Regions from separate parts of the Streptomyces violaceoruber genome, predicted to be linked through region 2. Evidence: riboswitches for the same ligand, from Rfam matches in the RefSeq annotation. Region 2 holds a riboswitch; each other region holds the start of a gene.
What was found. A riboswitch is a leader RNA that binds a small molecule or an ion and turns the genes downstream of it on or off. The one in region 2 is predicted to bind cyclic di-AMP.

Region 1 (3,200 bases), 3.0 Mb from region 2:
CGGCCCCTCACCGCTCGCCGCCCGTCCCCGCCCCCGGAACCCTGGAGTGCGGGACGGCAAGCGGCGCGGACGTACGGGGCGGCGGGAGACGAGTGGTGCGGCCAGGTGACGTGGACGACGAGGGAGCGGCCGCCAGGGCCGGTGGCCGGCTCCCCGGCGACCCCGTGCCCGACCCGGGTCTCGGCCTCGGCGACGAGACGCCGCCCGTGCCGCCCTCCGGACCACCGCCCCGCCGGCGGGCCGGGCGGACCTTCGTGCACGCGCTCCCCGTGCTGCTGATCGTCGTCGCCATCCTGTACGACATCTTCACCCCGAGGTACTTCACCGCCGGGCCCCTCTACACGGCCGCGCCCCTGGTCGCCGCCCCGCTCTACTCGCGGCGCGGCACGGCGCTCACGGGTGTCGCCGTGGTCGTCGCGGTCATCGGACTGCAACTCGGCAAGGGCGTCATCCACTACGTCGACTCCCTCACCGAGCTGATCACCATCGCGACGGTCGCGGTGCTCGCCGTCCTCGTGAACGGCATGGTCCGCCGCAGCAGCGAGCGCCTCGTCTCCGTCCGGGAGATCGCCGAGGCCGCCCAGCGCGCGGTGCTGCCCCAGCCCGCCGAGCGGATCGCCGGCTTCGAGATCGCCGTGTGCTACGAGGCCGCGCAGGCCGACGCCTTCATCGGCGGCGACCTGTACGCCGTGCAGGACAGCGCCCGCGGCGTCCGGCTGATCGTCGGGGACGTGCGCGGCAAGGGCATGGGCGCGGTGGCCGCCGTCGCCGTCGTGATCGGCGCCTTCAGGGAGGCGGCCGAGCAGGAGGCGACACTGGAGGCGGTGGCGCAGCGCCTGGAGCGGGCGCTGGCGCGCGAGGGCACCCGGCGCGACGGGCTGGACGCCTTCGAGGGCTTCACCACCGCCGTCCTCGCCGAACTCCCGCACGGCGACGGCACCGTACGCATCGTCAACCGCGGCCATCCGCCGCCCCTGCTGCTCCACGGCGACGGGACCCTCGGCCCGCTGCCCGCCCACGAGTCGGCGCTGCCGCTCGGCATGGGCGAACTGGGCGTGTGGCCCGACCGGGCGGAGGAGGTCGCCTTCCCCGGCGGCGCCACGCTGCTGCTCTACACCGACGGACTGACCGAAGCCCGGGACGCGAAGGGCGAGTTCTACGATCCGCAGGCGCGGCTGGCCGGCCGCGTCTTCCCGCATCCGGCGACCCTGCTCGACACCCTCGCCGAGGACGTGCGCCGGCACTCCGGGGGCGGCATGGCGGACGACATGGCGCTGCTCGCCGTCCGGCGTCCCCGACGCGCCGACCATGATCATTGTGACGAGCCGTGACAGTGCGACCCCCCTCCGCATAACAACTGATACACCGTCAGAAGAAAGTGCCGTGAAGGGGAATACCGGAGCGGGGTCAACTCGCCCGGTTTTCACCGGCCGTGAGGTGTACGTCCCGGCGGTATTCGGTAATGATCAAGAGGAACGGCTTGGAATCGGAGCCTCGCGTCTATTAACGTTCGATAACGCAGCGCGGTCGTCCCAGCCGTCACAGAAGGCGGCTCCGTGCGCACGCGCCGAATCCCGCAAGGGAACCGGGGAACCACCACATTGGGGTGAATCGGGCGTATGCCGCCGTGGGAACACGGTCGGCAGGCACCCGTAGGAGACCTTCCTGCTCCGAACCCGTCAGCTAACCCGGTAGGCGAAAGGAAGGAAAGGAGTACGCCCACGTGGCGTCAAACCGGCCTGCCCCCGAGGCCCCGTCCGCGCCCAGTGGGCACGGCACCGACACCTTCGGCTACGACGGCTACCGCGCCGAAGAGGGTCCCTGGGAGGAGTGGAATCCCACCGCGGAATCCATCCGCCCCGTACGCGGCCGGCACCGCGTGGCCAAGCAGCGCGGCGGACTCGCCCGCAGCTCCACCGTCCTCGGCGTCGGTGTCATAGCCGCCGTCGGAGCGGGCGGCATGGCCAGCGCGCAGACCGGCAAGCCCCCGGTGTCCATCTCCATGCCGGACCTGCCGAACGTGGGCTCGCTCATGCCCGGCGGTGACGAGGAGCCGGAGCCCGAGGGTTCCGCCACCCCGCTCAGCGGCATCACCCAGGCGGTCGCCGCCGACAGCGCGGAGGGCCCCGACACCACCGGCGCCGGCGAGTCGCTGCGGGCCCGGATCATGGCGCAGGCCGAGCAGCAGCAGGCGCAGGTCGAGACCAAGGCCGCCGCCGAGGCCGCCGCCGCGGCGGAGAAGAAGGCCGCGGAAGCCGCCGCCAAGGCGGAGAAGGAGGCCGAGGAGAAGGCCGCCGCCGCCAAGAAGAAGGCGGCGGAGGAGGCCGCGAAGAAGGCCGAGGCCGAACGGCTCGCGAAGCTGGCCAAGCAGTACACGCTGCCGACCTCCTCGTACACGATCTCCTCCACGTTCAACCAGGCCGGCTCCCTCTGGTCCTCCGGTCACCACACCGGCCTCGACTTCGCCGCCCCCACGGGCACGCTGCTCAAGGCGGTGCACGGCGGCACCATCACGTCGGCCGGCTGGGACGGGTCGTACGGCTACAAGACGGTGCTCACCCTCGACGACGGCACCGAGCTCTGGTACGCGCACCAGTCCTCCATCAACGTCAGCGTCGGCCAGAAGGTCACCACCGGTGACGTCATCGGCCGCGTCGGCGCCACCGGCAACGTCACCGGCGCCCACCTCCACCTCGAGGTCCACACCGCCGGCGGCACCGGCATCGACCCGATGGCCTGGTTGCAGAGCAAGGGGCTCACCCCCTGATCCGCCCCGCCCACGACGCGCGCCCCGCTGATCCCCGGCGGTCCTGACGGCGACCCCCCGACGCCAGGGCTGCCGGTTTGCGGGGATTTTGCGCGCCTGCCGGAATCCCCCGCTCCGGCGCGGTCGTTGACTCCCTACATGACTTCTCTGCGCAAGCTCGGCTCCTCCGACCTCGAGGTCTTCCCCCTCGCCCTCGGCGGCAACGTCTTCGGCTGGACCGCCGACCGGGACCGGTCCTTCGCCGTCCTGGACGCCTACACGGCGGCCGGCGGCAACTTCGTCGACACCGCCGACTCCTACTCCGCCTGGGTCGACGGCAACAGCGGCGGCGAGTCCGAGACCGTCCTCGGCCAGTGGTTCGCGGCCCGCGGCAACCGTGACGACGTCGTCCTCGCCACCAAGGTCAGCCAGCACCCCGAGTACCCGGGCCTGT
Region 2 (3,200 bases):
CTCGACGGTCTCGAAGGCCGCCGCCAGGTACTCGGCGCGCGCGTCGAACAGAGGGCTGAGCAGCTCCATGACCTCGGGGGAGTAGGCCGAGGCCGCGGAACCGCTGCGGCGCACCTTGTAGCGGCGGTGCGCGGCGTTCGACTTCAGGTAGTCCTCGACGACGGCCTCGCGCTCGACACCCAGGGCGAGCAGCGTGACGGCGATCGACAGGCCCGCGCGGTCCTTTCCGGCGGCGCAGTGCATCAGGGCCGGGACGCTGTCCTCGGCGAGCGCGTGCAGGATGCGGGAGTGCTCCGCGGTGCGCTCCGTGACGATCGCGCGGTAGGAGCCGATCATCCGGTCCGCGGCCTTGCCGTCGGCCAGGATCTCGCGCAGCTGGTCGAGGTCGCCGTCACGGACCATCTTCCAGAACTCGGCGCCGTCGGCCGGGTCGCTCAGCGGCAGGTTCACATTGCGCACGCCCGGCAGGTCGACGTCCGGGCCCTCGAGCTTCTGGTCGGCCGCGTTGCGGAAGTCGAAGATCGTGTGCAGGCCCAGCGAGGCCAGGAACGCGGCGTCCTCCCCGGTGGCGTGAGCCAGGTGACCGCTGCGGAACAGCACCCCCTGCCGCACCCGCCGCCCGTCCACGGTCGGCAGTCCGCCCACGTCCCGGAAGTTGCGCACGCCGGTCAGCTCGGGTTCGGTCGACGGGACCTGCTGCGTCACGGGGGCTCCTCCCACTCCGCCCCGCCGCCGCTGCTCGCCGGCGGGCTCCACCCGACGATACGGCATCACCCGGGCGCGAAATGGAGCCCCGAGGGATATTCCGGGCCGATTAGAGCCTTCTGTCCGAATTGGTGGCTTAATAACAACTGGCCCTGAAATGGCGGAGGGTGAAGGTGAGGCGCGTGAGCAGCGTCATATCCGTGACCGTGCGTTGCCCGTCATGTTCACGTAATTCAACTGTTTCTCAAGGGGCTTTAAGCAAAAGCGCGCGACGGAAATCGACGCAGGGTTACCGGATATTCCCGTAAAGGATCAATCGGAACACCTGCCGGGGGAACCCTTCGCTTGTCCCTGTGCGTCTTGGTCCCTTACGTTCACCACCGATCCGGACGGACGCCTAATCCTGCCGCCGACCGGAGCCCGCACTCATCGACCACCCGTACACGGCAGGAGCGGGGGACCCACAGGTAGAACTGCCTGTTCCGGTTCCCGGAACGGCTTGGGGTAAAGCCGCGCTCCGGCGCGGCCGGGCATCTCCAGCCCGCACCCGACAGCTCACCTCGCAGGCGCCGGAGAGGAATTCACCATGCCCGCGAAGGGTAAGCACCGCCGTACCAGGGCCATGCGCCTGACCCGCACCATCGCCGTCGCCGGGACCGGTGGCGCCGCGCTCGCGCTCCCGCTGATGGGTGCCGCCGCCGCCAACGCCGCTCCCGCGCACTCCGTTTCCGAGCAGGCCGTGCAGTCCGTTCCGGCGTCCGCCAAGAAGGCCGCCGCCGAGAAGAACTCCGACTCGCGCACCTACACCGTGAAGAGCGGCGACTACCTCTCGAAGATCGCCGACGAGCAGGACGTCGACGGCGGCTGGAAGAAGCTCTACGCGGACAACCGCGAGGCCGTCGGTTCCGACCCGTCGCTGATCCACCCCGGTCTCAAGCTCTCGATCGACGGCCAGGCCGCCAAGCCGTCGGCGCCGTCCTCCGCGCAGTCGCAGAAGCCCGCGCAGAAGTCCGCCGAGAAGCCTGCGGAGAAGACCGCCGCGAAGCCGGCCCAGAAGTCGACGGACGCCGAGAAGGCCTCCTCCTCGGACACCGGCAGCCAGTCCACGGGCACCACCAGCGGCTACACCTCCCCCGTCGCGGGCGGCACCGTCGGCACCCCGTACCACCAGTCCGGCAGCATGTGGTCCAGCGGCTACCACACCGGCACCGACTTCGTCGTCCCGACCGGCACCTCCCTCAAGGCCGTCGGCGCGGGCACCGTCGTCTCCGCCGGCTGGGGCGGCGCGTACGGCAACCAGGTCGTCATCCAGCTCGCCGACGGCCACTACGCCCAGTACGCCCACCTCTCCTCGCTCTCCGTCTCCACCGGTCAGTCGGTGACGGCGGGTCAGCAGGTCGGCCTCTCGGGTGCCACCGGCAACGTGACCGGCCCGCACCTGCACTTCGAGATCCGCACCACGCCGGACTACGGCTCGGACATCGACCCGCTGGCGTTCCTGCGCTCGCACGGCGTCTCCGTCTGACGACCGGTTCCGCGCGGCCCCCGCGCACCGAAGGCCGGACCCCGATCCCCGGGTCCGGCCTTCGGCGTGTCCGGACCCGGTGCGCGCGCCGTACAGGCCCCTCGCCGTATTCCGGAATTGACGAATACTTTAGGCGTGGCCTTTCTCACCGCCCGTCAATCCCTTCCTACGGTCGCGTAGGTCACATTCCAAGGTGAATCATGGGCCGATGTGGCAGACGATTCGAAGAGTGACAGCAGAGCAGTGATCGGGTCGTACGTGGCGGTGGGGGACAGCTTCACCGAGGGCGTCGGCGACCCCGGCCCCGACGGGGCGTTCGTCGGCTGGGCCGACCGGCTCGCCGTACTGCTCGCGGACCGGCGCCCCGAGGGCGACTTCACGTACACGAACCTCGCCGTGCGCGGCAGGCTCCTCGACCAGATCGTGGCGGAACAGGTCCCGCGGGTCGTCGGACTCGCGCCCGACCTCGTCTCGTTCGCGGCGGGCGGCAACGACATCATCCGGCCCGGCACCGATCCCGACGAGGTCGCCGAGCGGTTCGAGCTGGCGGTGGCCGCGCTGACCGCCGCGGCCGGAACCGTCCTGGTAACCACCGGGTTCGACACCCGGGGGGTACCCGTCCTCAAGCACCTGCGCGGCAAGATCGCCACGTACAACGGGCACGTCCGCGCCATCGCCGACCGCTACGGCTGCCCGGTCCTCGACCTGTGGTCGCTGCGGAGCGTCCAGGACCGCAGGGCGTGGGACGCCGACCGGCTGCACCTGTCGCCGGAGGGGCACACCCGGGTGGCGCTGCGCGCGGGGCAGGCCCTGGGCCTGCGCGTCCCGGCCGACCCTGACCAGCCCTGGCCGCCCCTGCCGCCGCGCGGCACGCTCGACGTCCGGCGCGACGACGTGCACTGGGCGCGCGAGTACCTGGTGCCGTGGATCGGGCGCCGGCTGCGGGGCGAGTCGTCGGGCGACCACGTGA
Region 3 (3,200 bases), 1.2 Mb from region 2:
TCCCGAGCGCGGCAGCCTCGACAACGGCCTCACCGTGCTGCGCTGCCACCGCCCCGGCCAGCAGGTCGTCGCCGTCGAGGTGCTCCTCGACGCCCCCCTGGACGCCGAGCCGGCCGGTCTCGACGGTGTCGCCACCATCATGGCGCGCGCCTTCTCCGAGGGCACCGACAAGCACTCCGCCGAGGACTTCGCCGCGGAGCTGGAGCGCTGCGGCGCCACCCTGGACGCGCACGCCGACCACCCCGGCGTCCGGCTGAGCCTGGAGGTGCCCGCCTCGCGCCTCGGCAAGGCACTCGGCCTGCTCGCCGACGCCCTCAGGGCGCCCGCCTTCGCGGACGGCGAGGTCGAACGACTGGTGCGCAACCGGCTCGACGAGATCCCGCACGAGCTGGCCAACCCCTCCCGGCGTGCCGCCAAGGAACTCTCCAAGGAGCTGTTCCCGGCCGACGCGCGCATGTCGCGCCCGCGCCAGGGCACCGAGGAGACGGTCGAGGCCATCGACTCGGCGGCCGTACGCGCCTTCTACGAGCGGCACGTCCGCCCCGCCACGGCCACCGCGGTGGTCGTCGGCGACCTCACCGGCGTCGACCTGGACGCGCTGCTCGCCGACACCCTGGGCGCGTGGACCGGCTCGGCCGCCGAGCCGCGTCCGGTGCCCCCGGTGACCGCCGACGACCGGGGCCGGGTCGTCATCGTGGACCGTCCCGGCGCCGTCCAGACGCAGCTGCTGATCGGCCGCACCGGCGCCGACCGGCACGACCGCGTGTGGCCCGCGCAGGTGCTCGGCACCTACTGCCTGGGCGGCACCCTCACCTCGCGCCTGGACCGCGTCCTGCGCGAGGAGAAGGGCTACACCTACGGTGTGCGGGCGTTCGGCCAGGTCCTGCGCTCCGCGCCGGACGGCACGGGCGCCGCCATGCTCGCCATCAGCGGATCCGTCGACACCCCCAACACCGGTCCCGCCCTGGAGGACCTGTGGACGGTGCTGCGCAAGCTGGCGGCGGAGGGGCTCACCGACGCCGAGCGCGACGTGGCCGTGCAGAACCTGGTGGGCGTGGCGCCGCTGAAGTACGAGACGGCGGCGGCCGTGGCGAGCACGCTGGCCGACCAGGTCGAGCAGCACCTGCCCGACGACTTCCAGGCCACGCTCTACCGTCAACTGGCCGCCACGGGCACCGTGGAGGCCACCGCGGCGGTCGTGAACGCCTTCCCGGTGGACCGTCTCGTGACGGTCCTCGTCGGCGACGCGGCGCAGATCAAGGAGCCCGTCGAGGCCCTCGGCATCGGCGAAGTCACCGTGGTGGCGGCCGAGTAGCGGCACGCGCGCGCGGCGGCCCCGGTGACCGGTGTGTCACCGGGGCCGCCGTTTGTCCGGATTGGGGGAGTGGTTGCCCGTCTGCCCTGTGGCGTGCGCTACAAAAAGCCTGTTGCGTTTGAGGATTGAACGCAGCCGCGTTTAGCGTCGTCCGGGCTGTTCGTCAGGCAGTGCGCCGCACCCGCGGCACCGGACAGCCATCGCCGAGTCCCCGTACGGCGCGAGCCAGGGGAGCCGGGGACCCATCGCAGTCCCTGGGGTGAATCGGACGCCCGCGCGCACCGCGAGGGGGTCCGTAGGAGACCTTCCACCTCCGAACCCGTCAGCTAACCCGGTAGGCGAGAGGGAAGGAAAGGACAAGCCTCTACATGGCGTTCACGCGCGCCACCGGGAAGCACCGCCGTCCCGGCCGGGTGCACCGCACCACCGTCCGCGCGGCGGGAGTCGCGGCACTCGCCACCACCGGTGTGGTCGGCACCCTCGCGGCTCCGGCGCTCGCCGCCGAGCCCGAGGCGGAACAGACCGGGCTCACCCCGGTCGTCACCATCGGCGACTCCATAGCCGACGAGATCGACGCCCAGGCCCTCGCCCAGAAGCAGGCGGCCGCGGACGCCGCCGCCCGCGAGGCGGCTCGGGAGGCGGCCCGCGAGCGGGCGGCCGAGGCGGCCAAGGAGGCGCGCGAGGCCAAGGAGCGCGCCGCGCGGGAGGCGGAGCGCGAGCGCCTCAACACCTTCGTCGCACCGATCACCGCCTCGTACGTCTCGACCGCCTACCAGGCCGGCAGCTCCCTGTGGTCCTCGGGCAGCCACACCGGCATCGACTTCCACGCCTCCAGCGGCACGTCCGTGCACTCCGTGGGTGTCGGCACCGTCGTCGAGGCCGGCTGGGGCGGCGCGTACGGCAACCAGGTCGTGATCAGGATGCACGACGGCACGTACACCCAGTACGGGCACCTGTCGTCCATCGGCGTCTCGGTCGGCCAGTCGGTCGAGCCCGGCCAGCAGATCGGCGTCTCGGGTGCCACCGGCAACGTCACCGGACCGCACCTGCACTTCGAGGCCCGTACGAGCCCCGAGTACGGCTCGGACATGGACCCCGTCGCCTATCTCCGCTCCCACGGAGTGAACGTCTGACGAAAAAGCCCCGGCTTCCCGGGTCGGGGCTTTTTGTATTCCATGCCGGCTTGATTGGCCTAGAGTCGCTGAAAGCGCGTCCATCGTCGACGTTTCTGGGGATCAAGGCGGAGGTCGGTCATGCGTATTCCGGCACATTCGGTGTGCACGGCGATTCGGGACGACATCGTGACCGGCGTCCACGGGCGCGGGAGCCGGCTCACCGAGGAGCTCCTCGCCCGCCGCTACGGCGTCTCCCGCGTCCCCGTCCGAGAGGCCCTGCGCACGCTGGAGGCGGAGGGCTTCGTGGTCACCCGGCGGCACGCGGGCGCGTGCGTCGCGGAACCGACCCGGCGGGAGGCCGCCGATCTGCTGGAGACCCGCACGCTCCTCGAGCCGCTCGGTGCCTCCCGGGCCGCGCGGCGGCGCACCGACGCCCACCTCAAGGTGCTGCGCGGCCTGGTCAGGCTGGGGCAGGAACGGGCCGGGCGGGGCACCGTGGACGAGCTGCGCTCCCTGGGCGGCTGGTTCCACGAGACCCTCGCCAGGGCGGCGGACAGCCCCTCCCTGACCGCGCTGCTGACCCAGCTCCGCCACAAGATCGCCTGGATGTACGTCGTGGAGGCACCGGTCGGACCGGTGGAGCACTGGGCGGAGCACGCGGCGATCGCCGACGCCGTGGCCCGGGGCGACGCCGAACGCGCGCGGGCGCTCATGACCCGGCACATCGAGCGGTCGGCGCCCGGGTACCGGCTCCGGTTCGCCGCCGGCGG
Region 4 (3,200 bases), 2.6 Mb from region 2:
GGGCCGAGGTCGGCGAGGATCTGGGAGGCACGGGCGAACAGGAAGTCGCCGGTGAGGACCGCGACCGAGTTGTCCCAGCGGGTGTTCGCACTGGGCACCCCGCGCCGCACGGCGGCCTCGTCCATCACGTCGTCGTGGTACAGCGTGGCCAGGTGGGTCAGCTCCACGACCACGGCCGAGGGCACGATCCCGGGGGCGTAGGGGTCTCCGAACTGGGCCGAGAGCATCACCAGCAGCGGCCGGAACCGTTTCCCGCCGGCCCGCACCAGGTGCTGGGCGGCCTCCGTGATGAACGGCACCTCGCTTTTGGTTGCCTCAAGCAACCCTTCCTCGACAGCAACCAATCCGGCCTGGACATCGGCTTCCAGAGCCTGGTCCCGCACGCTCAGCCCGAACGGCCCGACGACGGTCACGAGGGGTCTCCTGTCTGCTGGTGTCTACTGGCGATTACCTGGTTTGTCGATAGGTCGCTGCCACCACTCAAGTCAGCGTATCCGGTCACGTTTCGATCACCGCTAGCGCCCACCGTTACAGGCTGGTCGGTATCGGATCATGAACGGTATGTTTTTGATCAGGTGATATGAGCAGATTTTGATTGATATCGCCAGAGGGGACGAGCCGGAGCCGGAGGGCGAACGGGCCGGAGCCGCCACCAAAGACCCCATCACTCCTCCCAACGGCCCGCACTTCGAGAACGTCACCCGATCGACACGCCCACCCCTTCCTTATTCGCTCCCCCTCCGCCGCCCTCTCCCCTTCCCCGCTTCCCACCCCTCCCCGCCCGACACCCGAAGCCGTCCCCACCCGCAGCCCATTGGCGCCCAGTTGGGGTTAATGCCCCATTTGCCGTGCTTGTTGAAGCCAGTGAGTTGGCTCACTCCGGGCGACCCGCAGGCAACCCGACCGGAACCTGTGCCCTCCCTTTGCCCCGCAAGCCAGTTGGGGATTGGCAGCAGCAAAGGATCAAGAGCCTCATAGGCCTCAGAACAAGGTCAACAGGCACGTTGGGTGATTCCTGCACTTGTTCCGGACATGTGCTCTCGCATACGTTCCCGGCCTGTCGGGTGGACGCCGAATCCTGCCACCGCCCGTCGCACAGTCATCCATCCAACAAACTCGCAGGCAGGAGCGGGGGACCCAGGTAAGTCGCCGCACCGGTCACCACCGGAGCGGCTCGGGGTGAAGCCGTACCCGTCAGGGCACGGCCGGGCACCTCCCCGCCCGAACCCGACAGCTCACCTCGCAGGCGTAAGGAGAGGGACACCGCATGTCTGCCAACGGTCAGAACCGTCACGCCCGCACCAGCCGCCTCGCCCGCAAGCTCGCCGTGGCCGGCACCGGTGCCGCGGTGCTGGCGCTGCCGCTCATCGGCGCCACCACCGCCTCCGCGGCCACCCCGGCCGCCGCCACGACCGCCACCACGGCGGCCACGGCCTACCCGGACAACCTCGACGGCTGGATCCGCGAGTCGCTCGACATCATGGCCCAGCACGGCATCCCCGGGACCTACGAGGGCATTCACCGCAACATCATGCGTGAGTCCTCCGGCAACCCGCTCGCCATCAACAACTGGGACATCAACGCCATCAACGGCACCCCGTCCAAGGGTCTGCTCCAGGTGATCGACCCGACCTTCCAGGCCTACCACGTCGAGGGCACCTCCTGGGACCCGTACGACCCGGTCGCCAACATCACCGCCGCCTGCAACTACGCGGCCGACCGCTACGGCTCGATGGACAACGTCTTCAGCGCGTACTGAGCCGTACGCCGCCCGAACCTCGCCTAAGAGGTACCGAAGATCCGCTCGAGGACGACGGCCACGCCGTCGTCCTCGTTCGTCGTGGTGACCTCGTCGGCCACCGCCTTGAGTTCGGGGTGCGCGCCGGCCATGGCCACACCGTGGGCCGCCCACTGGAACATCGGGATGTCGTTGGGCATGTCCCCGAAGGCGATCGTCCGCCGCCGCTCCAGACCCAGGTGCTCGGCGGCCAGCGCCAGACCGGTGGCCTTGGTGATGCCGCAGGGCTGGAGCTCCACCGTGCCGGGCCCCGACATGGTGACCGTCGCGAGGGAGCCGACCACCGCGCGAGCCGTCGCCGCCAGTTCGTCGTCGGTCAGCTCGGGGTGGCGCAGCAGCACCTTGCTGATCGGCGTGGACCACAGCTGCGCCCGCCGCTCGACGCGCACCGCGGGCAGCGTCGGGTGGGGCATCAGGTAGTCCGGCTCGATGAGCGTCAGTCCGTCGACGCCGTCCTGGTCCACGGCCGCGTGCACCTGGCCCACCTCGGCCTCGATCTTGCCGAGCGCGGTCTCGGCCAGCTCCCGGTCCAGGGTGACCGACCACAGCATCCGGTGCGCGCCGGCGTCGTAGACCTGCGCACCCTGTCCGCACACTGCGAGTCCCGTGCAGCCGAGCCGGTCGAGCAGCGGGCGCACCCGGGGGGCCGGGCGCCCCGTCACCACCAGGTGGCGCGCACCCGCCCCGGCTACCCGTGCCAGCGCGGCCAGCGACCGGTCGGAGACGGTGTCGTCGCCTCGGAGCAGCGTGCCGTCCAGGTCGGTGGCGACGAGTGAATATGCGGTGCGGTCCATGATCAGAGAATACGGACACGGCACCCGTCGGACTCACCCGTGACCGCTTCCGAACGAGGGCGTAGCGAGTGCGCTCGAACCCGCACGGCGTTGCACGACGACGCCCGATGATGTCCGAAACCTGACACATCATCGGCTAAAGCCGGTTCGGGGCCTGTGCACCGGTTGGCGGCGGCATGGCACGCCACCTGCCCTCCGGGCGCTCGCGGCGGTGCCTTCCGCCCCCGAACCCGGACCGGCCGCCGCCGCCTTCGGCGGCACTGCCCAAGAGCGGCACGTCACCCGTAACGTGTGGCCCGACCGCGTGCGTCACGTGACGCACCCCGATCACGTGACACAACGGCATACACCGCACCCCGGCACACTTGACACACTCAGTACAACCGCCGTCACACAACGGCACACACGGCGCGCACGGCGCACATGGCGAGCACGAAAGCGAGGCAGCACCCGATGCCCCCCTTCGATGTCCCCGAGGGCGACCCCTTCGGCCCGCACAACCTTCCGTACGGCGTGTTCTCGATCCCCGGCTCGCTCGACCGGACGGACCGGACGGACCGGACGGACCGGACGGTGGGCGTCCGGCTGGGCGACCACGTCCTCGACGC

Region 1: another riboswitch for cyclic di-AMP. It lies ahead of R2E43_RS17875 (M23 family metallopeptidase); the one in region 2 lies ahead of R2E43_RS04580 (M23 family metallopeptidase).
Region 3: another riboswitch for cyclic di-AMP. It lies ahead of R2E43_RS09425 (M23 family metallopeptidase); the one in region 2 lies ahead of R2E43_RS04580 (M23 family metallopeptidase).
Region 4: another riboswitch for cyclic di-AMP. It lies ahead of R2E43_RS15525 (transglycosylase SLT domain-containing protein); the one in region 2 lies ahead of R2E43_RS04580 (M23 family metallopeptidase).

The regions. Positions count from the first base shown of each region.
Region 1 covers NZ_CP137734.1:4,013,800-4,016,999, reverse strand. The annotation lists gene R2E43_RS17880 (PP2C family protein-serine/threonine phosphatase) at 96-1,331, shown strand; cyclic di-AMP (ydaO/yuaA leader) riboswitch at 1,556-1,713, shown strand; gene R2E43_RS17875 (M23 family metallopeptidase) at 1,724-2,767, shown strand; gene R2E43_RS17870 (aldo/keto reductase) at 2,906-3,200, shown strand, end outside.
Region 2 covers NZ_CP137734.1:969,515-972,714, reverse strand. The annotation lists gene R2E43_RS04585 (tyrosine-protein phosphatase) at 1-705, opposite strand, end outside; cyclic di-AMP (ydaO/yuaA leader) riboswitch at 1,130-1,289, shown strand; gene R2E43_RS04580 (M23 family metallopeptidase) at 1,292-2,230, shown strand; gene R2E43_RS04575 (SGNH/GDSL hydrolase family protein) at 2,474-3,200, shown strand, end outside.
Region 3 covers NZ_CP137734.1:2,181,001-2,184,200, reverse strand. The annotation lists gene R2E43_RS09430 (M16 family metallopeptidase) at 1-1,315, shown strand, start outside; cyclic di-AMP (ydaO/yuaA leader) riboswitch at 1,507-1,671, shown strand; gene R2E43_RS09425 (M23 family metallopeptidase) at 1,684-2,448, shown strand; gene R2E43_RS09420 (GntR family transcriptional regulator) at 2,569-3,200, shown strand, end outside.
Region 4 covers NZ_CP137734.1:3,522,354-3,525,553, forward strand. The annotation lists gene R2E43_RS15520 (polyprenyl synthetase family protein) at 1-413, opposite strand, end outside; cyclic di-AMP (ydaO/yuaA leader) riboswitch at 1,098-1,263, shown strand; gene R2E43_RS15525 (transglycosylase SLT domain-containing protein) at 1,268-1,759, shown strand; gene R2E43_RS15530 (HAD family hydrolase) at 1,783-2,592, opposite strand; gene fahA (fumarylacetoacetase) at 3,046-3,200, shown strand, end outside.